4 regions of the Paenibacillus sp. JCM 9796 genome follow, and region 2 is predicted to be linked to each of the others. Evidence: riboswitches for the same ligand, from Rfam matches in the RefSeq annotation. Region 2 holds a riboswitch; each other region holds the start of a gene.
The links. Region 2 has a riboswitch for cobalamin ahead of ACZ439_RS08840 (S-layer homology domain-containing protein). Riboswitches for the same ligand answer to the same signal wherever they lie in the genome.
Positions count from the first base shown of each region.

Region 1 (5,760 bases), 2.2 Mb from region 2:
TTCCACCTTGACTTGAATGCCAAGCGGCTTGAGCGAATCGGCTGCGGCGAGTGCAAGAGACTGGCGGGTGACGTCGCTTGACGGGTAGATGAGGGTAAACTCGGCCTTCAGAGCGCCTTTCTCCACGATGCCGTCGCCGTTCGTATCCTTCCATCCGTCGTCCGCAAGCAGCTGCTTCGCCGCATTCATATCGCCGTCTTGAATGACGGCCTCGGCATTAAACCAGGGCAGCCCGTCATTAATCGTATACGCGGGCGTGCCGTGTCCCTCCAAGACGCCTTGAACCAGCGCCTTGCGGTCCAGCGCCAGATTGATCGCCTTGCGGATCGACAATTCCGCGGTGACATCGTTGCCGACCGGATATCCTTCTTTCGTTTGGCCGCCCGATTTTACATAGGGAAACATGATTCCGCGGTTGTCCACCGTATGTATAGCTTGAAGCTGCATGCCGCTCACCTGCTGTTTGCTGAACGCCGCAGGGATGGCCGCCATATCGACCGTTCCGGCTTTGGCGGCGGCGAAAGCCGCATCCTCGGCAAGAAACAGGAATGTGATTTTCTTGAAGTAGGGCTTCGTCCCGTAATATTCGGGATTCGGCTCGACGATCAGCTGCTGCCCTTGATCCCATTGCACCAGCTTATAAGGGCCGGAGCCGACCGGTTTTTTGGCATAATCGCTGCCGTGCGCATGCTTCGGAACGATACCTGTGCTCACAAGCATCTGGGCGAAGGTCGATTGCGGTTCCTTCAATGAAAACTTGACCGTATGCTCGTCCGCCGCCGCCACATCCTTGACATTGCTTAAATCGATGGCAGAGCCGCTTGCGGCTGCGGTTTGGAACGTATACTGAACGTCGGCGGCCGTTAACGGATGCCCGTCGGAAAATTTGACATCCTTCCGCAGCTTCACCGTCCAGTCCAGACCGTCCCCGCTGACCTCATAGCCCGTTGCAAGATCGTTGACGATATTCAAGCTGCTGTCGCGCTTGAGCAGCGTGCTTTGAAACAATGGAGATCCGTAGCGCCCCCATCCCGTTGTCGGATCGAAGCCTCCCTCCGGCTCGCCGCCTATCGCAAGAACAAGCTCCTCCTTCGGGGCGGCCGCCTGCTCGGTCTTGGCCCGGGTGCAGCCGCTGATGCAAAGCGCTGCCACTAACAGCATCATTAGCGTCCATCGTAAACACATTTTCAAACTCAAACACTCCTTCGAATTAAGTTGTTAACGTGTGCAGTAGCACGATTCAGGTGTATAGTAGCACTTGCATAGCGTAGCACATGAAACCAATTTCTGTCACTACAATTGTGCTATTATTTTTAAACTTTGTGTTACAACAACCGCTGCTCTGCCTCTTCTCCGCTTGTTCGTAAAAAAGGTTTGAATAAACCTAAGAAATATTGTACTATTACTCGGTATTCGATAATTGAATCATGTGGAAATAGGTGCTCCGGACCGGTCGTTATGCCGGGCGGAGCTTAAAAGGGAAGTTCGGTGAAATGCCGACGCGGTCCCGCCACTGTAACAGAGGAGTCGAACGTCACCCGGCGCCACTAATCCTTCGGATTGGGAAGGCCGACGTAAGACGATGATTCTGGAGCCAGGAGACCTGCCTATTTTGACAGCACTGCTTTTACCTACGGGAGATAGGGAGGTGTTAAAGATGGCAGCCGCCGTACAAACAATCGGGAGGCATCTTTACCCTTGACTTTTACTGGGTAAAGATGCCTTTTTTGCATGGGAAAGCACCGCTTATGAAAACAAATGAACTGGAGGAATACCTATGAACCGAGCATTAAGCAGCAACCTGGGATATCCGCGAATCGGCGGCGGGCGCGAATGGAAAAAAGCGCTTGAGGCCTACTGGGCCGGAAAGCTGCAGGAGACGGAGCTGGTCAGCCGCATGGAAGAAATACGGCTCAACCATCTTCGCACCCAGCAGGCGAGCGGCATCGACTTGATCCCTGTCAACGATTTCACCTTCTACGACCACATGCTGGATACGGCAGCGATGTTCGGGCTCGTGCCCGGCCGCTTCGGTTACGAAGGCGGCGAAGTGCCGCTGAGCGCCTATTTCGCGATGGCCCGCGGCAGCGAGGGCGCCCCGGCCTGCGAGATGACCAAATGGTTTAACACCAACTACCACTACATTGTGCCGGAGCTGAACGGCGCCGAGCCGCAGCTGACCGTGAACAAACCGCTCCTGGCCTACCGGGAAGCCAAACTCCGTCTCGGCATTGAAGGCAAGCCCGTCCTGATCGGGCCATACACGTTCCTGAAGCTGTCCAAGGGCTACAAGACCGAGCACTTCGATAAGCTGCTGGAGCGGTTCGTGCCTTTGTATGCCCGCATATTGAGCGAGCTTGAGCAGGAAGGCGCGCAATGGGTGCAGATCGATGAGCCGATTCTTGCGACCTCATTAACGGAAGCCGATATGGAGCGGGTCGCATTCGTTTACAAGAAGCTGCACGAAGCGGCCCCACGTCTTAAGCTGATGCTGCAAACGTACTTCGACGCCGTCGATCTGTATGAACACATCGCTGCGCTGCCGGTGCAAGGCATTGGCCTCGACTTCGCTCACGGGCTGGACAAAAACAGCGAGCATTTGCTGCAATATGGATTTCCTGCAGATAAGACGCTTGGCGTCGGCTTGATCGACGGACGAGGCATTTGGCGTTCCGATCTGGACGCGCGGCTCCGGCTGCTCCACACGTTGTCCCCGATCGTCCCGTATGAGAGAATGATGATCCAGCCAAGCTGCAGCCTGCTTCATGTTCCGGTCACGGCCGCACATGAAACGAAGCTGGAGCCTACGCTGCGGAACGCACTTGCGTTCGCAAACGAGAAGCTCGAGGAGCTCGTACTATTGACCCGAGCCGTGAACGAAGGTCCCGCGGCAATCGCAGCCGAGCTGGAACAAAGCCGTCAAGCGGTTCAGGAGCTCAACGCCTCCCCTTCCCGAAACAACGAACGGGTGCAGTCCGAAACGAGCCGGATCGCCCTCCAGCCGTCCGAGCGAAGCCGGCCCTTTGCGGAGCGGCGTGCCGTTCAGCAGAGCAAGTGGAACTTGCCGTTCCTGCCCACGACTACGATCGGCAGCTTCTCGCAGACGCTCGAAGTGAGACAGGCCCGGAAACATTGGAGAAGCGGCGAATGGAGCCAGGAGCAGTATGAAGCCTTTATCCGGGAACAAATTCGGACCTGGATCGCTTTGCAGGAGGAATTGGATCTGGATGTGCTCGTTCACGGTGAATTTGAACGGACGGATATGGTGGAATTTTTCGGCGAGAAACTGGACGGTTTTGCGTTCACGTCGAACGGCTGGGTACAGTCCTATGGCTCCCGCTGCGTGAAGCCGCCTGTCATATACGGCGACGTGGAATTCACAAAGCCGATGACGGTCGATGAAACCGTCTATGCGCAGAGCTTGACCGCTAAACCGGTCAAAGGCATGCTGACGGGCCCGATTACCATTCTGAACTGGTCCTTCGTCCGGGACGATATCCCGCGGGAGACGGTGGCCTATCAGATCGCTTTGGCGCTTCGCCGCGAAGTGGAAGCGCTCGAACGCGCCGGTGTGGAAATGATCCAGATGGACGAGCCTGCACTTCGCGAGGGGCTGCCGCTGAAGCGGGAAGATTGGCAGAAGTATCTGGAGTGGTCGGTGCTTGCCTTCCGGCTGGCTACATCGACGGTCAAGGATACGACGCAAATCCATACGCATATGTGCTACTGCGAGTTTCACGATATTATCGATTCGATCCGTGCCCTGGATGCGGACGTCATCTCCATCGAGACGTCCCGCAGCCACGGCGAATTGATGCACAGCTTCGAGGAGCACACCTACGATCACGGCATCGGTCTTGGCGTGTACGACATTCACAGTCCGAGAGTGCCTTCCGTGGATGAGATGGTGCGAATGATCGACCGCGCGCTTGCCGTGCTGGACCCCGAATTGTTCTGGATCAATCCGGACTGCGGACTCAAGACGAGAGGCGTTGACGAAACGATCGCAGCCCTCCGGAATATGGTCGCTGCCGCCAAACAGTACCGGGAACAAAGCTTGAAGCCGGTCTGATACATGCTCCAGCGGGCTTAACGACTCGCAGGAAACATATCCGCCACACAACAACACAACGGCCGCTTTCCGATTATCGTCGGTAAAGCGGCCGCTCTATTCATTCGGGAAGCCGATGTTCACGACATCGGACAACCCGTCGGATGAAACGATAAAGACAGGTTTACGGCCGTATGCTGCTTGTACGGGCTCAGGGGCAGCAGATCTCCTGGAGCAAGCTGCCGATTGACCGTATTCGCTACAAACTTGTCCAACGTTGTCCCGCTTCCGCCTGTTCTTGCTTCCGGTACACCGGGCAGGCTGCTGTTCCCCAGCTTGCAAATCTCAAACTGCACGTTCGCTCCCTCCTCCTTCGCCATTCCTTAGATGGACCGCGTCCCTACTTACTTGTTACGAGACGGGAACGGGCCTCGTTCCTTTCCATGGCACATTTTTAATTTTACTTATTCCCCCAGAGATTCCTATGACTCGAACGGGCTATTATTATTACGGAAAATTGAACTCTTGCCATGCATGAAATGCGGGGGCTTGACAGGTAGGATTATAATAAAAGAATTAGATGAAGCTGGAGGTGCCACATTTGAACACGCAGAACGTATCCAGCGGTATCATATCCGCTCTAATGGCTTATACAGGGGGCCTCATTCTTGTGATTGATACGGCGAACGCCGCAGGCTTCAGCAGGCCTGTGCTCATTTCCTGGATTTGTGCCGTTTACATTATCGGCGGCCTATTGAATCTTGCTTTGGCGCTGATGTACAAAATTCCAATCGCCGGCTGCCATTCCATTACAGCGATAGCCTTTTTAAGCACGGCTGTTTCCGGGTTCTCCTTATCCGAACTGGCAGGGAGCTACATATTGGCGGGAGTCGTCGTTGCGCTGGTCGGGTTGTCCGGCCTGTTCGACAAGTGGCTCCGTTACATTCCGAAACCGATGCTGGACGCCATGCTGGCGGGATTGGTCCTGAACTATATCGTCAAAATGGTTCCCGCCCTCAAGCAAGCTCCGCTTATTGGCGGGTTAGCCGTATTCGGATTTTTGATCATGCCGAAAATATCCAAGAAAATCCCGCCGATCATCGGGGTACTGGTTTTCGGCATCATAGGACTTGCGGTCAGCGGCTCCTTGCCGCCGATGAAAGAAGCGGTATTCGCATGGCCGCAAACCGTAATGCCTACCTTTACCGCGCATGCTTTCATCTCGATCACGATACCGGTCGCCGTACTGATTCTAAGCAACGATATTGCCGTAGCCCTTGCCGCGCTCCGAAAAAATGGCTTCGAGCTGCCCGTCAACCGGATCTTGGTCATTTCGGGCTTGGCCACTTCCTTCGTCGGTTTATTCGGCGGACATGCTGCCACCGTTGGAGGGATGATGAGCGCCATCTGCAGCCAGGACGAATCGGGCCCCAAACACAAACGTTACTGGGCGGGTGTCGTTTCAGGAAGCCTGGTGCTTGTGTTTGGCCTGTTCGCGTGGTGGGCCGTTTCTTTTATTGAGGTGCTGCCGCTTTCTTTTATTACCATTATCGCGGGATTTACGTTGATCGGGGTGTTGATGAACAGCCTGCAATCCGCTTTTTCGGAATCCACCTACCGCTATTCCACCGTGTTTGCGTTTGCGATCGCTGTGTCCAACGTGACCTTTCTTGGGATTGCTGCGCCCGTCTGGTCCCTGGTCATCGGCG
Region 1 is NZ_AP043723.1:5,245,900-5,251,659, reverse strand. It holds gene ACZ439_RS25290 (ABC transporter substrate-binding protein) at 1-1,185, opposite strand, end outside; cobalamin riboswitch at 1,421-1,625, shown strand; gene metE (5-methyltetrahydropteroyltriglutamate--homocysteine S-methyltransferase) at 1,778-4,072, shown strand; gene ACZ439_RS25280 (hypothetical protein) at 4,192-4,407, opposite strand; gene ACZ439_RS25275 (benzoate/H(+) symporter BenE family transporter) at 4,653-5,760, shown strand, end outside.
Region 1: linked by a shared signal. The riboswitch ahead of metE (5-methyltetrahydropteroyltriglutamate--homocysteine S-methyltransferase) and the one ahead of ACZ439_RS08840 (S-layer homology domain-containing protein) in region 2 are both predicted to bind cobalamin.

Region 2 (5,760 bases):
TGAGTCAGCAGTTCCCAGCCCGCCGCAACGATTCCCGTCGGTGAAGGCAGGAACAAAGGGGAGACCCATTCCAACCGGCAAACAATTTCCCAAATTATGAGCAGCGCGGCAATCCCGGCCACGGAGGCGTAGCCGGGAACCTTCTGCTCCAGAAACGCCACCCGGTTTTTAATATGTTTTCTCGTTTCTCCCACTTGACTAACCCTCCTTCAGCGCGTCCTGGGCGTCATGCCGGATCAGGTTCCAAATTTGTTTGACGTAATCGTCGAATTGAATCCGGTATTGCTCATCGTCCCGGCCTGTTTTCGGCATGTCGATTCGAATGATTTCCTTGATTCGTCCGGGATGACGGGAAAGCACGATCACGCGGTCGGCCAGATAAACGGCTTCCTGGATATTATGGGTGACGTACAGCGTGCTCAGTCTCGTGCGGTTCCAGATGGTGAGCAGCTCCTCCTGCATCAGGGTGCGGGTCTGCGCATCCAAAGCGGAGAACGGCTCGTCCATGAGCAGCAGATCCGGTTCGATGGCAAGCGCCCTCGCAATGCCTGCGCGCTGCCTCATACCGCCGGAGAGCTGCTTAGGATAGGCCTGCTCGAAGCCGGTCAGCCCTACCATGTCGAGGTAGTACTGGCCCTTTTCCTTCAGCTCGCTTTTGCCCAGCCCCATTTCTTCCAGGCCGTACACCACATTCTCGAACACCGTACGCCAGGGGAACAGAGCAATCTCCTGAAACACGATCCCAAGACGCGGATCGTTCTGCTCCGCGGACAGTCCTTCGAAATAAACGCTTCCATCGGTGGGGGACAGCAGTCCCCCCACGATGTTCAGCAACGTTGACTTCCCGCAGCCGCTAGGGCCGACCAGGACGACGAATTCCTCCCGGTCGATGGCGAAGTCGATCTGGCTGAGGGCGGTGACGTCCCGCCCTTTTTTGTCCCGAAACGTTTTGGTGACTCCGTCGACGACGACTCTCATGCTGTCCTCACTTTCCTACGGTTTTCAATGCTTCGTCAAGCAATTCCGTATTGACGATGGTTTTGTAGTCCACCGCTTGTTCGATCATTTTAGTTTTCAAGTACCACTCGACCTGAGTTTTGATGTCTTCGGCCAAGAGCTTTCCGTCACGGTCCATGTAAGGCAGACCGAGCTTGATGTTGTCGGCAGGCTGATCGGTGTATTTGGCAATGATGCTGATGACTTCGTCATAGTTAGCGCCCGGTTGAGGTTTGCCGTCCTTTTGCACGAGCACCGCATCGTAGTAGTAGCGGGACGCTTTGACGTACGCCTTCATGAAGCGAACGGCTGCGTCACGATTGTCCGCGAATTTCTGCGAGAAGAAGAGACCGGACGTCTGGTATTCGATTTCGTCGCCCACCTGCGCAATGACTTTCCCATAGCCTTCCTTCACAACGGCTGTAATATTAGGCTCGTTGAGGAGCACGGCGTCCACCTGTTTGCTCTTCAGTGTTTCCATCATCGCGCTCACTTTGCCGAGCGGCACGAGTTCTACGTCGGCCAGTGTCAGGCCGTACTTTTCCAGCAGACGGCCGGCCATGTAATGGAACGTAGAGCCGGTTTGGGTAATACCGATCTTTTTGCCCTTCAAATCCTGGATGGAAGCTACCGGAGAATCTTTGTGTACCAGTAAAGCGGAAGAGGAATAGCCTTTCTGCTCTCTTCCTTTATCCGCGACGATGAGCAGCTTCTGGCCCCCGGCGATCATATTGTAAAGACTTGCGGTAATTCCCGTAGCGCCCACGTCCACGCTTCCCGATGCGGTAGCAACGGCGATCGGCTGGGCCGCTTCAAACCACCGTGGACTCGCTTCGATTCCTTCTTCTTTGAAGAAGCCTTTTTCCATGGCGATAAACAGTGGAGCGGAGCTGGTAAGTTTCAGCATCCCGATCTCCAGTTTGACGGGTTTGACTTCCGCCTTTGGTGCGGAGCCCGCCGCCTGGGGAGCTTCTTCTTTTTTGCCGCAAGCCCCTAGAACCGCAACCATGACCAGCATGGCCGCAAGTAGCAGTGCGAAGTTCTTTTTCATTTTGTACCCTCCTGAATGCGATTTAAACTGCGAAATTTACATGATTCGACACTTCGGAGAAGGAATCCTTCTGTAAAATAATTCCTTCAACAGTTTGTCATAATATTGGATTTGAACAGGTCTTGGAAGCATAGTGTACACGAATACCCGCACCATAACTCAATTTAATACGGAAGTGATGAAAACTAGCTTGAGATAAGGGAAATTGGCCACATGAAAAATAACGCTATGCCCTTCGTGCAGCTGAGCATGAACCGGGGACACCTTATTATTCCAATTGTAGGGTGAAAGGAGTCAGGACGGGCCTCTTTTTCTTTCGAAAGATCATGCCGGGTGCAGCATGTAAGCGAGCCCGGAAGACAAGCCGTTCACTGCTGGTTTTTAACATTTCATGCTTTTAATTTAACACTTCACGCACAGAGCTATCACAGAGAGATCAAATCCATGTAAAGTTTTATTAAAGCGCTTACATTAATTCTAAGGGGGCTTTCGACATGAACATACCTAAACAACTGGAAAACCGCGCAATAGCCAAAGTGCAATCCGCCGCTGTAGAGATCGGCAAGCTCTTGGAAGGACACGCATGGTCTGAACGGTCAGAGGATATTCGGGTATTATTGGACCAGTTGCTTCAAAATGATGAATACTTCCTGGTTGTCGAGCATCACGGACTATCCGTTCTGCACACAAACCGGCTGCGCGAGGGGACGGTCTTCAACGATGTCGTTGGCTTGGCGGCTGCGCAAACGGACAAGCCGTTAGCTCAAATTTATCACCGTAACACCGGTGAGGTTATATTGGATGTTTCGACTCCTGTGAACATTCCGGGGGCGGGAGCTTCGCCTTATAATTTGCGGCTGGGTGTGATCGTGCAATCCTTATCTTTTCAGGCAACCTGGTACACCGTTTACAGTATTCCCTTGCTGATCGCTTTAGGCGGCCTCGGGCTGGCCGATTCGTGGGGGGAACGCGCCGGGGCGGGCCTTCTTGTGCTGGCGGCGTTCGCCGGGACGGGCTTGTATTTTCATCGAACGGTACTTCAAAGCTTGAAGAGCTGGATGGGCCGCATGAAAGCCATTTCTTCCGGCAAGCTGATGCCCGCTTCGGCAGGCTCCAGGCGCAATGAGCTCGGACAAGTTTCGTTTGAGATCAACAAAATTGTGATAGGGATGAGAGCGATCTTGTCCGACATGAAGGAGGCTTCCTCCACCGTGAATAAGATCGGGTCCGAGCAGGCCGACGAAATTCGGCAGCTGCTGTCTTCGGCTGAGCAGCTGGTAGCGAGCATGCAGGAAGTGAGCGCGGGAGCGAATGACCAGCTGCAGCTCATCGAACTTAACGGCAGCCGGATGCAGCAGATTCACGACAGAGTCAGCCGGGCCGGTCAAGACATGGAGCTTTCGGGCAAGATATCCGAGGAGGCCCGGACATCGTCGCATGCCGGGCTGGAGAAGACGCTGGAATTGCGCAATGACATGAATGACCTGCAGGAAACGAGCAAGCGGAGCGTGAGCTCGATGGAAGAGCTGGAGCGGCAATTGCAAGAAATGAGAGAGTTCATCTTGTACATGCGTGAAATTGCCGAACAGACGAACCTGCTCGCGCTGAACGCCGCGATTGAGGCTGCGAGGGCCGGCGAAGAAGGCAGAGGATTCGGGGTCGTTGCCGGCGAAGTGAGGAAGCTTGCCGTTACATCCAATGAGGTAGCGGAACGCGCGATCGGGCTGACGCACAATATGGCGCTGAAATCGAAAGAAGCCGCGGATGCGGTGAAAGCGGAACGGCTTGCCGTAGAACGGGGAATCCGAAGGATTGGCCAATTGAGCGATATGATTCGCCTTGTGGCCGACAAGTGCCGCCTGACTGCGGAGCAAGCGTCCGCGCATTCTGCGGAGATGCGTGAAATTCAGCTTGGGCTTCATTCGATGGAAAGCAGCATGCAGGCGATTCGGGATATTTCTCAACAGTTCACTGCGTCCGCCCAAGCGATGGCGAGCAGCGGAGAACGGCATCACTTGGCTACCGAGCTTATTGCGCAGCAAGCGGATTTGCTCAAAAGCATTTCCGGAAATCTGCAGAAAATTACCGGCCGGTTTGTGATGGAATCCTGAAGCCGCCCGCTGTAAGCGAGTGGATCGAAGCGTACGGCGGGATGAGGCCCCGCGTCAGGACCGCGGGCGGTTGGCCCGCAAGAAATAGTTGGACGATGCTTGGGGATCGTGTTATTCTTTGTACATAATTGAATCATTTGCTCGGGTAGATGTCGAACGGGAGGCTAGCCATGCCGGCGTTCGGCGAACAGGGAAGTCCGGTGAGAATCCGGCACGGTCGCGCCACTGTAAGCGGGGAGCGGCTTCCATGATGTCACTGTCCTTCAGTTGGTTTAGGGGGGGCGGTTGGGATGACGGAAGTCCGGCTTCGATCCGCAAGTCAGGATATCTGTCTAACCCGAGAACACCGTCGCCTACGCGAAATTAGGAGAAGGGGGAACGGCAATCCGTCAGGAACGTAATATTGCCTGCAGGTTCATGCGTATCGGCATCCCTTCATAGAGAAGGGGTGCTTTTTTAGTTTAAGGAAGGTCAGTTTCAAGAGAGGGGAATAGGACAACAGATGAAGAGTAACAGATGGATCAACAAGATAAGCATGGTCCTGCTAAGCTGGTGCTTGCTCATATCCATGCTTGGCGGGCTGGCGCCTGCGTATGCGGATGGAGCGGGGAGAGGGCTTGTCACGGTTCCTCAGGCTATAGACGATGCGGCCGGCTACATCCTGGATGCGAATGGAGGCGCGCTTTCCGATTGGGATGCTTATGCGCTGGCTGCAGCCGGGAAGCAGGTGCCGGCCTCATATTTATCATCCGTCCGCGAGCAGCTTCAGCAGAACGGCGGACGTTACAGCAAGGTAACGGACTATGCCCGGATTGCGTTAGGCGTAAAGTCGGCCGGAGGAAACCCCGAGCAGATCGCGGCCGGGTCGAGTTCGTACAACCTTATTGAGGGCATTTATAACAGCGATGTGCTGACTGCCCAGGGAACGAACGGCGCGATTTATGCGCTGCTGGCCTTGAGCGGCGATGCTTATCACATTCCGTTAACCGCGAAGTGGAATCCCGATAAAATCGTGGCATGGCTGCTCGCGCAGCAAAATGCGGACGGCGGATGGCCGCTTGGGGCCGGAGGGCCGAGCAGCATCGACATTACAGCGTCTGCTGTGAACGCCCTGGCCGCTCATACCGCGCACACCGGTGTCCGGCCGGCGATGGACCGCGGCATTCAATGGCTGTCCTCGCAGCAATTAGCGAACGGCGGATTTTCGGAGTATGGGGAAAATGCGGAAAGCACCGCACAGGTCATTCTCGCGTTGTCCGCTGCCGGACTCGACGCGCGCAGTTCAGGCTTCGCGAAGGCGAACGGCAACCCGCTTACCTATTTATTCGGTTACCGGCAAGGCGACGGCGGATTTGCCCATGTGGCCGGCGGTTCTTCCGACGGATGGGCCACGGTGCAATCGCTTGTGGCGCTGGCGGCCTTCCATACGGCTGTCAACGGTGACAGCGGATCGTATGAGGCGATCCTGACCACAGGGGGCGGAGCGCCTGCCGCAGCTCGCGTGACGGTTCATGTGGAAGGCCCCGCCGGTACGATCGCCGAAGGCTCCGCCATAGTGGGGACTGCCTATGAGGCTGTGGCTCAAGTGCTGCATGCGCAGGG
Region 2 is NZ_AP043723.1:1,824,942-1,830,701, reverse strand. It holds gene ACZ439_RS08860 (ABC transporter permease) at 1-194, opposite strand, end outside; gene ACZ439_RS08855 (ABC transporter ATP-binding protein) at 199-978, opposite strand; gene ACZ439_RS08850 (ABC transporter substrate-binding protein) at 986-2,047, opposite strand; gene ACZ439_RS08845 (methyl-accepting chemotaxis protein) at 2,542-4,158, shown strand; cobalamin riboswitch at 4,289-4,508, shown strand; gene ACZ439_RS08840 (S-layer homology domain-containing protein) at 4,661-5,760, shown strand, end outside.

Region 3 (5,760 bases), 280 kb from region 2:
CTCGATCGCCCGGCGAATGACGTCCTGCTTATGCGCCAGCCGCACGTCGTCAATGCCGGTCCCGCGCCCTGTCGCTTGCACCGTGTCGGTCGCGCCGAGCACGGATAAAATCGCCGAGCTGGCCGTCGTGTTGCCGATGCCCATCTCGCCCGCCGCGAACAGCCGGTAACCGCGCGCGGCCAGCTCGCCGGTCAAGTCGAAGCCGGCGGCAATCGCCGCAATCGCTTCTTCACGCGTCATCGCCGGGCCCTGCGCCATGTTGGCCGTTCCTTTGCGCACCTTGCGCGAGACGAGCGACGGATGGCTCAAGTCGGCATTCACGCCGACGTCGACGCAAACGACATCGGCTCCGACCTGGCGTGCCAGCACGTTGACGGCCGCACCGCCGTTCAAGAAGTTCAATACCATCTGCGGCGTCACTTCCGACGGGAAGGCGCTCACGCCCTCCTCGCACACGCCGTGGTCGCCGGCCATCACAATGACCGCTTTACGCGACAAATCCGGGTACAACTGCCCCGTAATCCCGGCAAGCTGCTTCGCCATATCCTCAAGCCGGCCTAAGCTGCCCGGCGGCTTCGTCAGCCGATCCAGCCGCGCTGCGGCTTCCGCCCACTTGCCGTCATATATAGGCTCAATACCGGAAACGAAGTCCTTCCACCTGTCGTTATTCATCATGAACGCCCCCTGCCAATAAAATTTGCGGGACGCCCCGTTCGGGATGAGACACCACGAACGGCCGCGTACCGTATACCCTTTCGAGCAAATCCTCCTGCAGCACATCCCCCGCTCCGCCAATCCCGGCAATGACGCCTTCGTGCAGCAGCAGCAGCCGGTCACAATATTGCGCGGCCAAGTTCAGATCGTGAAGCACCGAGACGACCGTCATGCCGCACTCCTTCTGCCACAGGCGAATCCTATCCATCATCTCGAGCTGGAAGCCGATATCGAGGAACGTCGTCGGCTCGTCCAGCAGCAGCAGCTTCGGCTGCTGCGCCATCGCCTTGCCGAGCGCGACACGCTGGCGTTCTCCGCCGCTCAGCGCGTCGACCGGGCGTTCCCGCAGCGGCTCGAGCTTGAGCCAGCGAATGACGCGGTCGACCAAGGCGGCGGCGTCTTCCGCTTCATCACCGAACCAGTTCTGATACGGGTAACGGCCCATCTCCACCACTTCCTGCACCGTGAAGCCAACCGGCTGCAGCGCATCCTGCTGCAGCACCGCGACCTGCCGGGCCAGCGCTTTACGCGAGTACTCGCCGACCGGCTTGCCCGAAAGCTTCACCGTCCCGCCGTCTATCGGCTCGACGCCGGCCATAGCCTGCAGCAGCGTCGATTTGCCGCCGCCGTTCGGACCGAGAATGCCAAACCATTCCCCCGGCTCCACCTGAAAGTCGATGCCGTTCAGAACTGTCCGCGCGCCGTACCGCTTCACCACCCGTTCCATCGCAACCTCGATCATGGCAAGTCCCCCTTCGCCGCATTCGCCAATCTCCGCCTAACCGCCGTCCAGCCTCCTCCTTCGTTTCCTAGCGTCCCCTTACCGTTTCCCTGCTGCGCTCACACCGCTTGGTCCCGAATGATGCGCTTTCGTCGTCGCAACAAATAAGCGAAGAACGGCGCGCCCATGAATGCGGTCACCACGCCTAGCGGAATCTCCGTCGGACTAAGCAGCGTGCGCGCAAGCGTATCCGCGAGCAGCACGTAGATGGCGCCGCCTATCACCGATAACGGCAGCAGCAGGCGGTAATCCGGCCCGGCGATCAGCCGCAGCAAGTGCGGCACGAGCAGTCCGACGAACGCGATCACGCCGGAGACGGATACGGCCGCCGCCGTAATTAATGTGGAAGCGATCAATACGATCAGCTTGGTGCGCTCGATGTTGACGCCTAAGTATGCCGCTTGCCGCTCGCCTAGCGCGAATACGTTCATGGCCCGGCCGTAACCGGTCAGCACCGCTACGCCAATTACCAGGTAAGGCAGCAATATCAACGTATACGACCAACCGCGAAGCGCCAAGCTGCCCATCAGCCAGAATATAATTTCATTGATGACCTGCTTCGACATCGAGACCATCAGCGAGACTAGGGCCGACAAAAACGCCTGCATCACCACACCCGATAAAATCACCGTTTCGATCCGCAGCTTGCCGTCCGCTCTCGCCAGCATCAGCACGACCGCAAGCGTTAGCGTTCCTGTACCGAAGGCGACCGCCGGAACGCTCCATTCGCCGAATACATACTGCAAGCCGAATAAGATAAGAAAGGAAGCGCCGACCGACGCGCCCGAGGAAACGCCGAGCGTGTACGGATCGGCCAGCGGATTGCGCAGCACCCCTTGGAAAGCGGCGCCAGCCAGTCCCAAGGCCGCTCCGACGAGCATCCCGAGCACGACGCGAGGCAGCCTGACCTTCCACACGATTTGCTCCGAAGACGTTTGCCAATCTACCGTTAAGCGCCCCTCCATGCCAGGCAGGTGATGCAGCAATATTTTCCAGACGTGCACGAAAGGCACCTGCACCGAGCCGACCGATAATGAGACGGTTGCGGCTAACAGAAGCAAGACAAGGCAAGGTCCGCCCCATAGCATCAGCTTCCGCTTCATTAGTTCACCAGTTCCGGATAAATTCCTTTGGCGATTTCCTTCAAGCCTTCCGTAATTCGCGGACCCGGACGGCTTGTCGTATCTTTATCGATGCCGGCCAGCTTGTTTCCTTTCACCGCTTCGAGCTGATCCCAGCCGCTGCGCTCGCGAATGATTTGGTCGAGCGATTTTTTCGACTTGTCGTCGATCAAATTTTTCGGATACAAAATGACCTGCGGGTTTGCGGCGATGACTTTCTCTTCGCTCAGCTTGACGTACCCTTTCTCCGATGCGTATACGTTGATCCCGCCTGCCGTCTCGATCAGTTCGCTCAAAAACTCGCCCGAACCGACGGTATAGCCCGGGGAAAATTCGATGAACACTTTTTTCCTCTGCTCCGGCTTTACTGATTTTACAGCGTCGACCACGCTTTGCCGATCCGCTTTCATTTGCTCGACGAGCTTCCGGGCTTCTTCTTGGCGATCGAAAATTTCGCCCATTCTCTCAATGTTCGCCAGGACGTCGTCCATCGTTTTCGGCTGTACCTGATACAGATTGATCTTCAGCTCGCGCAGCTTGTCCACCGTCGGCGCTTTCATGGAAACGCCGGTCAGAACAAAATCGGCGCCCGCTCCGATCAGCGCTTCTTCGTTCGGCTTCGTGATGCTGCCGAGCTTCGGCTTCGTCGCAGCTTCCGCCGGGTAATCGCAATAATCCGAGACGCCGACGATTTTACTCCCGAGTCCGAGCGCAAACAAGATCTCCGTTTCGCTCGGTGACGTCGAAGCGATCCGCTCCGGCGCTTTCTCAAACACGAATTCCTTGCCTGTCGCATCCTGCACCTTCAGCGGGTATGTCGTCCGCTTCGCTTGCTCCGTTCCTTCCTGCTGGCTGCTCTGCGCTTTCGGCGGGTCGACGAGCTGACCTTGGTTCGGCGCGGTCGCCTTACTGCCGCAAGCAGCCAATGCGGCCGCAAGCGCTAAGCTGACGACGGCCGTCGTCAGCTTTCGCAAGTATCGTTTTGTGCTGGTATTCATCATCTTTTCTCTCCTTCATTCATCATTGGCTAGAACGTTCCCTTGACTGAACATACAAAAAAACCTCCGCCTGCGGACGCGAATCCGGAGCAGAGGGCATGTTTCAGACCCGGTCCCGGGTCGTAAAGACCTGGGGCCGGAGCAAACCGCCGCTGCGCTCCTTTTCCGCGAAAGGAACAAGCGTATGAAGTTCGGGCAGGTTTCCTGGCTTCCGGGCTCCTTTCGGCGCTTTCTCGCCTTCCCAACCGGCAATTGCCGGCAAGTGGCTATCAGAGAGAGCTTATCGCCCGGTTACAGTGGCGGGACCGCGCCGGAATCGCACCGGCTTCCCTTTTAACCTGCGAACCAGCGGCTTTCGCCGCCCGCAGGCACCCGAACCTTTATTTAGAACAACGCCGCTTATTGCCCAATCGTTCAGGACAACGGCTATTTTTGCGCAATGTGCTTCATCACTTGCTTCGCTTTTTCAATATCCGGCGCATTTTGCGGAATGAACGCGTACAAGTCTTGGCCGCTCAGGCCCAGATCGGCGAACCATGTCGTCTTCTCGACCGAGATGCCGAATAAGTGCTTTTCGAGCTTGCCGTCCGGATTCCCGTCCACCGGCAGTTCCAGCACTCCGTCCGGGAAGTCTTCCGCCTTCGCCAATTCGTCGAGCGGCACGTATCCACCCTGCTTACCCAAGCCCCGGAATTGATCGCCGGGAAGGATGAGAATTCCGTTACCGGCCGCCGCAACCTCAATGATCATCTTCTCGAGCGAAAACATCGGGGAGACCGCGACAGCCACCGTTGGGGCTTCTCCCACTTTAGACACAAGGGCCGCTTCAAGCTTCTCCGCCGCACCGCCCGGCATGCTTGTCGATGACATGATAAAAATCGGCACGTCCGCTTTCGTTCCTCCGCCGCCGCATCCGGCCAGAAGCATAAGGACCAACGCGATGACCAGCCAGCTTCCTTTCCTCAAATCCTTTTCCTCCCATTTGCCGCGTTGCGTCAAAACATTCATCTGCTAGGTCTCTATCGACCTATCTTACCATACCCGAAAGGCTTGTATCAAAATATAAGGAATAACGAAAAGAAGCCGTTCAGGAACGGCTTCCACGATGACGATTCATATATTCATTAATTTTAATGTCCAGTTCCATACTAATCTCGACGACTCGAGGGGAAGTTAACGTATTCCCGCTTTGGACTAACGATTCCAGCTCTTGTCGCAGACGGTAAATTTCATCTTCTAAAGACGTTGCGGATGAGTTTGTTTTCCGTTTACCAAAAATCCACTTGGCATTGCGATCGTTCTCTTGAATCCATACGACGTTCAAATACTGCCGAAGCCGATATTCCGGAAATGCCATCGTTCATCCCTCCCGTTCCCGATCTTTAGACCTATGGATAACAGCTTCATAAAGGATTTATCTATGAAACTTCCATACATCTAACATACCAGTTTTGGAGAAACTTGAAAATGACTATTTTTGTCGAACCTACAACTTTTTCATGAAATTTCCTATTCGATCGATCGCTTCCGTCAATTGACTGACCGAATAGGCGTAGGAACAGCGTAAAAAACCTTCGCCGCCCAGTCCGAACGCAGATCCGGGCACCGCCGCGACCTTCCCCTCGAATAAAAGGCGCTGCGCAAATTCCTCCGAGGTAAGGCCGGTCGCTTGAATCGAAGGAAACGCATAAAACGCTCCTTGCGGCTCATGGCACGGCAAACCGATCTGGCTGAAACCATGCACAACTAACCGCCTGCGCTGATTGTACGACTCCACCATCCGGTCCTTCTCCTCCAGCCCGTGCCGAAGCGCTTCGATGGCCGCCACTTGGCCCATTGACGGCGCGCACATGACGGTGTATTGATGGATTTTCAGCATGGCCGCAATCAAATCGCGGTGTCCGCAAGCATACCCCATCCGCCATCCGGTCATGGCGAAAGCCTTGGAGAACCCGCTAACCAGAATCGTCCGGTCGCGCATGCCGGGTATGGAGGCGAAGCTGACGTGCTTTTTCTCATACGTCAGCTCGGCGTATATTTCGTCCGAGATGACGATAAGATCGTGCTCCTCGACGATTTTGGCGATAGGCAGCCAATCCTCATAGGTCATGATGCCTCCCGTCGGATTGCTGGGGTAGCACAAAAT
Region 3 is NZ_AP043723.1:1,542,456-1,548,215, forward strand. It holds gene cobT (nicotinate-nucleotide--dimethylbenzimidazole phosphoribosyltransferase) at 1-672, opposite strand, end outside; gene ACZ439_RS07545 (ABC transporter ATP-binding protein) at 665-1,456, opposite strand; gene ACZ439_RS07550 (FecCD family ABC transporter permease) at 1,555-2,598, opposite strand; gene ACZ439_RS07555 (ABC transporter substrate-binding protein) at 2,598-3,614, opposite strand; cobalamin riboswitch at 3,792-4,005, opposite strand; gene ACZ439_RS07560 (hypothetical protein) at 4,041-4,580, opposite strand; gene ACZ439_RS07565 (aspartyl-phosphate phosphatase Spo0E family protein) at 4,702-4,971, opposite strand; gene ACZ439_RS07570 (aminotransferase class I/II-fold pyridoxal phosphate-dependent enzyme) at 5,101-5,760, opposite strand, start outside.
Region 3: linked by a shared signal. The riboswitch ahead of ACZ439_RS07555 (ABC transporter substrate-binding protein) and the one ahead of ACZ439_RS08840 (S-layer homology domain-containing protein) in region 2 are both predicted to bind cobalamin.

Region 4 (5,760 bases), 1.9 Mb from region 2:
AAGCAAAGGGCCTTAAGCAGACGAAGAAGGACGGGAATTCCGGGCGTCAAGACGCACCGGATATCCCGTCCTTCTTCTCTTTGTCGATCGCTTCAGACATTGTTTTATCGGTTAGATGGGCGTAAATTTGTGTCGTTTCGGGCGAGGCGTGACCGAGCTGCTCCTGCGTTTTGTACAGATCGTTGCGCAAGTAATAGTCCGTCGCGAACGAATGGCGCAGTTTATGAACCGATAAGTAAGGTTTGCCGAATCTTTTGGCATATTTGATCACCATTTCCTGAATCGCCCGTTTGGTCATACGCTCGCCTTCCTGTTTGCCGTTAGCCAAAGCAAGGAAGAGCGCCTTCTCGCGTTTCGGCGCTTTGTAGACCGAGCTGCGAAGCTCCAAATAACAGGCCAGATCATCTACCGCGTCCTGCCGGAAATAGACGGGCGTTTTGAACGTCTCGTCGTTCTTGCCTTTGCGGAACGCATAAATAAGCTTCTTCTTCAAATCGACGTCCTCGACGTTCAGGTTAACGACCTCCGACACGCGCAGTCCGGAGTTGAGGATGAGGCTCACGAGACAGGCATCGCGTGTTTTATTGATCTCGTAAGCATAGGTCGCCTGCTTGTTCGATGCCACGTCTTGGCCGTAGCCCGTCTTCACATAGTCGATAAACTCGGCGATCTCCGCCTCCTGCAGCAGCTTGCCTTCGAGCTTGGCCGCCGAGTCTTTCGGTTTATGCGTCCGTTTAATTTCCACCTTCGCCATGACATTGCGCTTGAGCAGCGGGTAGAAATTCTCGTCCTCGGCGATTTGACTCAAATAATGAAACAACGAGCGCAGCGAGGACAGCTTGCGGGAAATGGTCGTTTTCGAATTGGCGTTCGTTTTGCGCATGGCGAGGAACATCTTGTAATGATCGATGCTCTCCATATGCAGCCGCTCGAGATCGAGGAGCGGCACATCTTTCATTTGTCCGGCCGTACTCAACCCTTCGGCGAGCAGCCAGCCGAAGAATGTCTCGTAATCCCTCACATATTCGAGCAGGGAAGAGGGAGACAAGTCGGGCAGTTTATAATTAATGAATTTCTCCACGTACCAGGGCATCAGCGGGATTTTTTTCTCCAGCTCCAAACGGTCTTTGACTTTGATTACGTTCATCGGGCCACGCTCCTTAACTGCCTGTATTCAGCAATTAGTTAACATAATTATAATTATGTATTGTTTTGTTGGTTGACAGCTACTTGAACCGATCGCTGTACCCGTTATTTTATCACAATTGCAGGAAATCGGTTAGATATGGGGGTTGAATTCACAGGCAGGTTCGTGTACATTAAGGCTAGTCTTACACAAGTGCATATTGTGGGAACAGGTGCTTCAACTTCAGGTTGAAGCTTAATAGGGAAGTTCGGTGCAAATCCGATGCGGTCCCGCCACTGTAACAGCGTAGTTCGCAGCCACGAAGCCACTGATTCGCAACCGGATCGGGAAGGCGGCTTGCGGGCGTCGATGCTGGTAGCCAGGAGACCTGCCTGTTCTGACGACACTGATATACCTACGGAAGATAGGGAGGTGTTAGGAAGCTGCTGCGATCGGTTTTCGTACGGAGGGTGAATGGCCCCTTTCGTTCCGAAAGTTTATCAGGATAAGAAGCATTTCTAACCGTCTACGGTTGGGAATGCTTTTTTTGTTGCACAAATTCATGGGAGGAGATTAAATGAAATCGTCCAAAGTCTTGTCAATGATCGCGGTTATCATCGGATTTATCGTTTATTTTGTCGTGAACGAGCCGCAATCTGCTAATGCGATGCACATCATGGAGGGATTCTTGCCGCCGGGATGGGCGATCTTCTGGTGGGCGGTGTTTATCCCGTTCTTCGTGCTCGGCGTCCGCGCCATTGCCCGGATCACGAAGACGTCGCCGGAATTGAAGCTGCTGCTCGGTCTGGCGGCTGCGTTCACGTTCGTACTGTCCGCCTTGAAGCTTCCTTCGGTTACAGGCAGCAGCTCTCATCCGACCGGAACCGGTCTCGGCACCGTGATGTTCGGGCCGCTGCCGATGAGCGTGCTCGGTTCGATCGTTCTGCTGTTCCAGGCTTTGCTGCTCGCACACGGGGGATTGACGACGCTGGGAGCCAATGCGTTTGCGATGGCGGTTGCCGGCCCGATCGTCGGGTTCTTCGCCTACAAATTCATGGTGAAGACGACGGGTAAAGAAGTGTGGGCCGTCTTCACGGCAGCCGCTCTAGCCGATTTGTCGACGTATTTGGTAACTTCCGTGCAGCTGGCTCTGGCGTTCCCTGCTGCAGAAGGGGGCGTTGCCGCCTCGTTCATGAAATTTTCGGGTATTTTCGCCATCACGCAAGTACCGCTTGCGATTAGCGAAGGACTGTTGACTGTGCTTGTCTGGAACTGGCTGCGGTTGCACCATGCCGAAGCTTTGTCGGTTGTGCGGCATACAACGAAAGGAGTCGATCATTCATGACCAAAAGGATGAAAAACGGCCTGCTTATCGCCGGCGTCGTGCTGCTGAGCACGCTTCCGCTGCTTCTTGTCGACGGAGAATTCGGGGGAGCCGACGGGGCGGCCGAGGATATGATCCGCCAGCTGTCGCCGGCCTACGAGCCTTGGTTTGCTCCGCTGCTGGAGCCGCCTGCGGAAACCGAGAGCATGCTGTTCGCTTTGCAGGCCGCCGTCGGCGCTGCCGTGATCGGGTATACGGTCGGGCTTTATAAAGGAAAAGCCGCGAAATCTAAAGACCGATGATCCATACGATCGATAGCTTGTCGTATACCAATAAGCTGCGGCACGTTTCCCCGATGTGGAAATGCGGATTTGCGGCCGTGCTGCTGACGCTTGCGTATGCGGCGCAGCCTGCGGTTCAGGCTGCGATCTTCTGTTGGATGCTGGTCTGGACGGTCGGTTACGCGGGTATCCCGTTAAAGACGTACAGCTGGTTGTTCGGCGCATCGTGCTTCTTTTATGTGACCAGCTTGCCGGCGTGGGTGATCGAGGCGGCTTCGTCCGCCGCAAGCGTCCGGCCGGATGCGCTGCTGGCTGTTCCGGTATTTCGCGGGTGGTTGTATATTTCACCGGCGGCCTTGGTTCAGGCGGTGGAAGTGTTCGTGCGGATAGCCGCCTGTGAAGCGTGTTTGCTGTTCATCGTCTTCACGATTCCGTTCCCGGAATTGATGCAGGTGATGAAGCGGCTTCGCATGCCTCAAGCCGTGCTTGAGCTGATGGTGATTACCTACCGGTTCTTGTTCCACCTTTCGGATGCCGCACAAGGAATGATCGCCGCGCAGCGGGCACGGGGCGGACACGCAGGCTTCTGGCGCACGCTGCGGGACGTCGCGGCCTTGCTCGTACAGCTTTTTGCCAAGACGATGCAACGTTATCGGGGGTTGTCACAGGGTCTTATGTCGCGGGGATTTACCGGAGAGCTTCACTTTATGCCTTACGAACCTAAGCCGATTCCAGGACGTTACGGAGCCGAAGGCATTCTCGGTGCTGCGACGCTCGCGCTGCTCAGTATTTGGCTTCGAGTGGGGGGAGTGTGAGAGGATGAAGCCGATATTGGAAGCTTCAGATGTCACGTTCACGTACCCGGGCGCTCAAACGCCCTCTCTGCGTCAGCTGAATATACGTATACCTGAAGGAAAACGCACGGCAATTTGCGGACCTAACGGCTCGGGCAAATCTACGTTCTTCCTGCATGCCGTCGGTATTCACCGGCCGAAGTCCGGAACGATGCTTTGGAAGGATGCGCCTTACGTTTATAAGAACGAAGACCTGCAGCGGCTTCGCCGGCAAGTCGGTCTTGTGTTTCAAGACCCGGAGCAGCAGTTGATCTTACATACGACTTACGAGGACGTATCGTACGGGCTGCGCAACGCCCGTCTGGAGGAGCAGGAAATACGCCGGCGCACCGAACGCATGCTGGATGTGATGGGGCTTACGCCATGGGCGGAGACTCCGCTTCATCAATTGAGTCTGGGTCTAAAAAAACGCGTCGCCTTAGCCGGCGTGCTCGTGCTTGAGCCTGAGCTGCTGCTGCTGGACGAGCCGACAGCCTATCTGGATCGTCGTTCGGAGCATCGGCTGGTGGAGGAGTTAAACCGGATTCATGGACAAGGGATCACCGTGGCGATGGCCACCCATGATTTGAACATGGCCTATGCGTGGGCCGATTGGATCCTCGTCATGTACGAAGGAGCGTGCGTCATGGAAGGTACGCCGGAGCACGTGTTCACGGAAGCCGACGTGCTGGCCGCTTACGGATTGGAGCTGCCGGCGCTCGTTGAGCTGTGGAAGGCGCTGCCCGCTGACAGAAGACTCGGTGCCAAGCCTCCGAGGGACATCGCCGCATGGAAGGCGATGCAGGAGACGTGGCGCTGAGCCTGGTCTTGCGCTAGAGGGTCGTCGAACCGTTAGGGGCGGCGGCCCTTTGTCGTTATGAGATGAGGAGATTAACGTTTGCTCTTCTTGCGCTGTGCGATTTCTTCCGTGACGATATAAGCGAGCTCGTCGTTGCCAAACAACGAGAGTACGCCGAGCAGCGTCTCATCCCCAATCTCCTCCGATTCTTCCTTGGGCACCGTTAATTCGACCGCTTGTCGGAGCGCTTCATTGCCTTCTTGCTGCGGATACGCGCGCAAGTAAATATCGAAAGGGTCCAGATTGTGATTGACGCACCACTGCGCGAATACGAGGATCATCATTTGTTCGTCGCGCTGATAATTGCGGATGATTTGCTCTTCCAATTCTTTGCGGCTCATTGAAAAATCTCCTTCTGGCGGGTAATATGGATCATTATAACGAAAGTTCGGGTGAGTTCACAATGATCATGAATGAAAAGATAAAAGCGTCCGAAGTTCAATTGACCGGTATCAACGGCGAGGAGCTGGGGATCGTCCCCACCTCGGAAGCGCTCGCTTTAGCCCGCAAGCTGAAGGTCGATTTAGTATGCACTTCGCTGATGAGCAGCCCGCCGCCCTGCAAGCTAATCGGCAAGGGAGCGGCCAAACAGGAAGAGCAACAAGCCCGCAAACGCGAACGGGAGCCGAAATTCAAGGAAATCCGTCTAACTGCGCACATCGAAGAGCATGACTTCGACACGAAGAAGCAGCAGGCGGAACGCATCCTGAAATCCGGCGATGCCGTGCTGGCGGTCGTTCGTCTTCAAGGAAAGGAAGGTCCGAAAGCGAAGGAGCTGCTGCAGTCGCTGCTGCAGGAATTGAAGCCGTACGGACGCACCAAAACCGGGATTCAGCTGAGCGGCAAGCAAGCTGCGGTACAAATCGACCCGATACTGTAGGGGCGATTCTTTTTGAAATATAGTATACATAATATATATTACGTAATCTAATTTGCGAGTTATCGGTTTGTTTCCATTAAGTTAAGTTCGGAACACGGAAATGAATAGGATCATGGATACATAGAATGATACCAAGCACGCAATAAGATCTTAGTGTTTGGTGGAGGTTCTGGTCTTGGACAAAATGATACCTAAAACGATACAGGCGTATGAGTACGTGAAGAGCGGCTTGAAAACGGGGAAGTGGTTGTTTGGCGATGAATTATTGGTCATGGATATTTCGAAAGAAATGAATTTTTCACGAAGACCGGTCATTGATGCCTTGAAGAAACTGGAGATGGAGCGTTTTGTAGAAATCATCCCGCAAACGGGCTGCCGCGTCGTCAATTGTACCAAAGAGCAGATGGTTAACCATTTTCAAATCGGAATGTGTCTGGAAGGACTTGCAGCCGGACTG
Region 4 is NZ_AP043723.1:5,603,649-5,609,408, reverse strand. It holds gene ACZ439_RS26830 (PASTA domain-containing protein) at 1-16, shown strand, start outside; gene xerS (tyrosine recombinase XerS) at 47-1,147, opposite strand; cobalamin riboswitch at 1,340-1,536, shown strand; gene ACZ439_RS26820 (energy-coupling factor ABC transporter permease) at 1,704-2,471, shown strand; gene ACZ439_RS26815 (energy-coupling factor ABC transporter substrate-binding protein) at 2,468-2,752, shown strand; gene cbiQ (cobalt ECF transporter T component CbiQ) at 2,749-3,546, shown strand; gene ACZ439_RS26805 (energy-coupling factor ABC transporter ATP-binding protein) at 3,551-4,384, shown strand; gene ACZ439_RS26800 (hypothetical protein) at 4,456-4,764, opposite strand; gene infC (translation initiation factor IF-3) at 4,827-5,303, shown strand; gene ACZ439_RS26790 (GntR family transcriptional regulator) at 5,488-5,760, shown strand, end outside.
Region 4: linked by a shared signal. The riboswitch ahead of ACZ439_RS26820 (energy-coupling factor ABC transporter permease) and the one ahead of ACZ439_RS08840 (S-layer homology domain-containing protein) in region 2 are both predicted to bind cobalamin.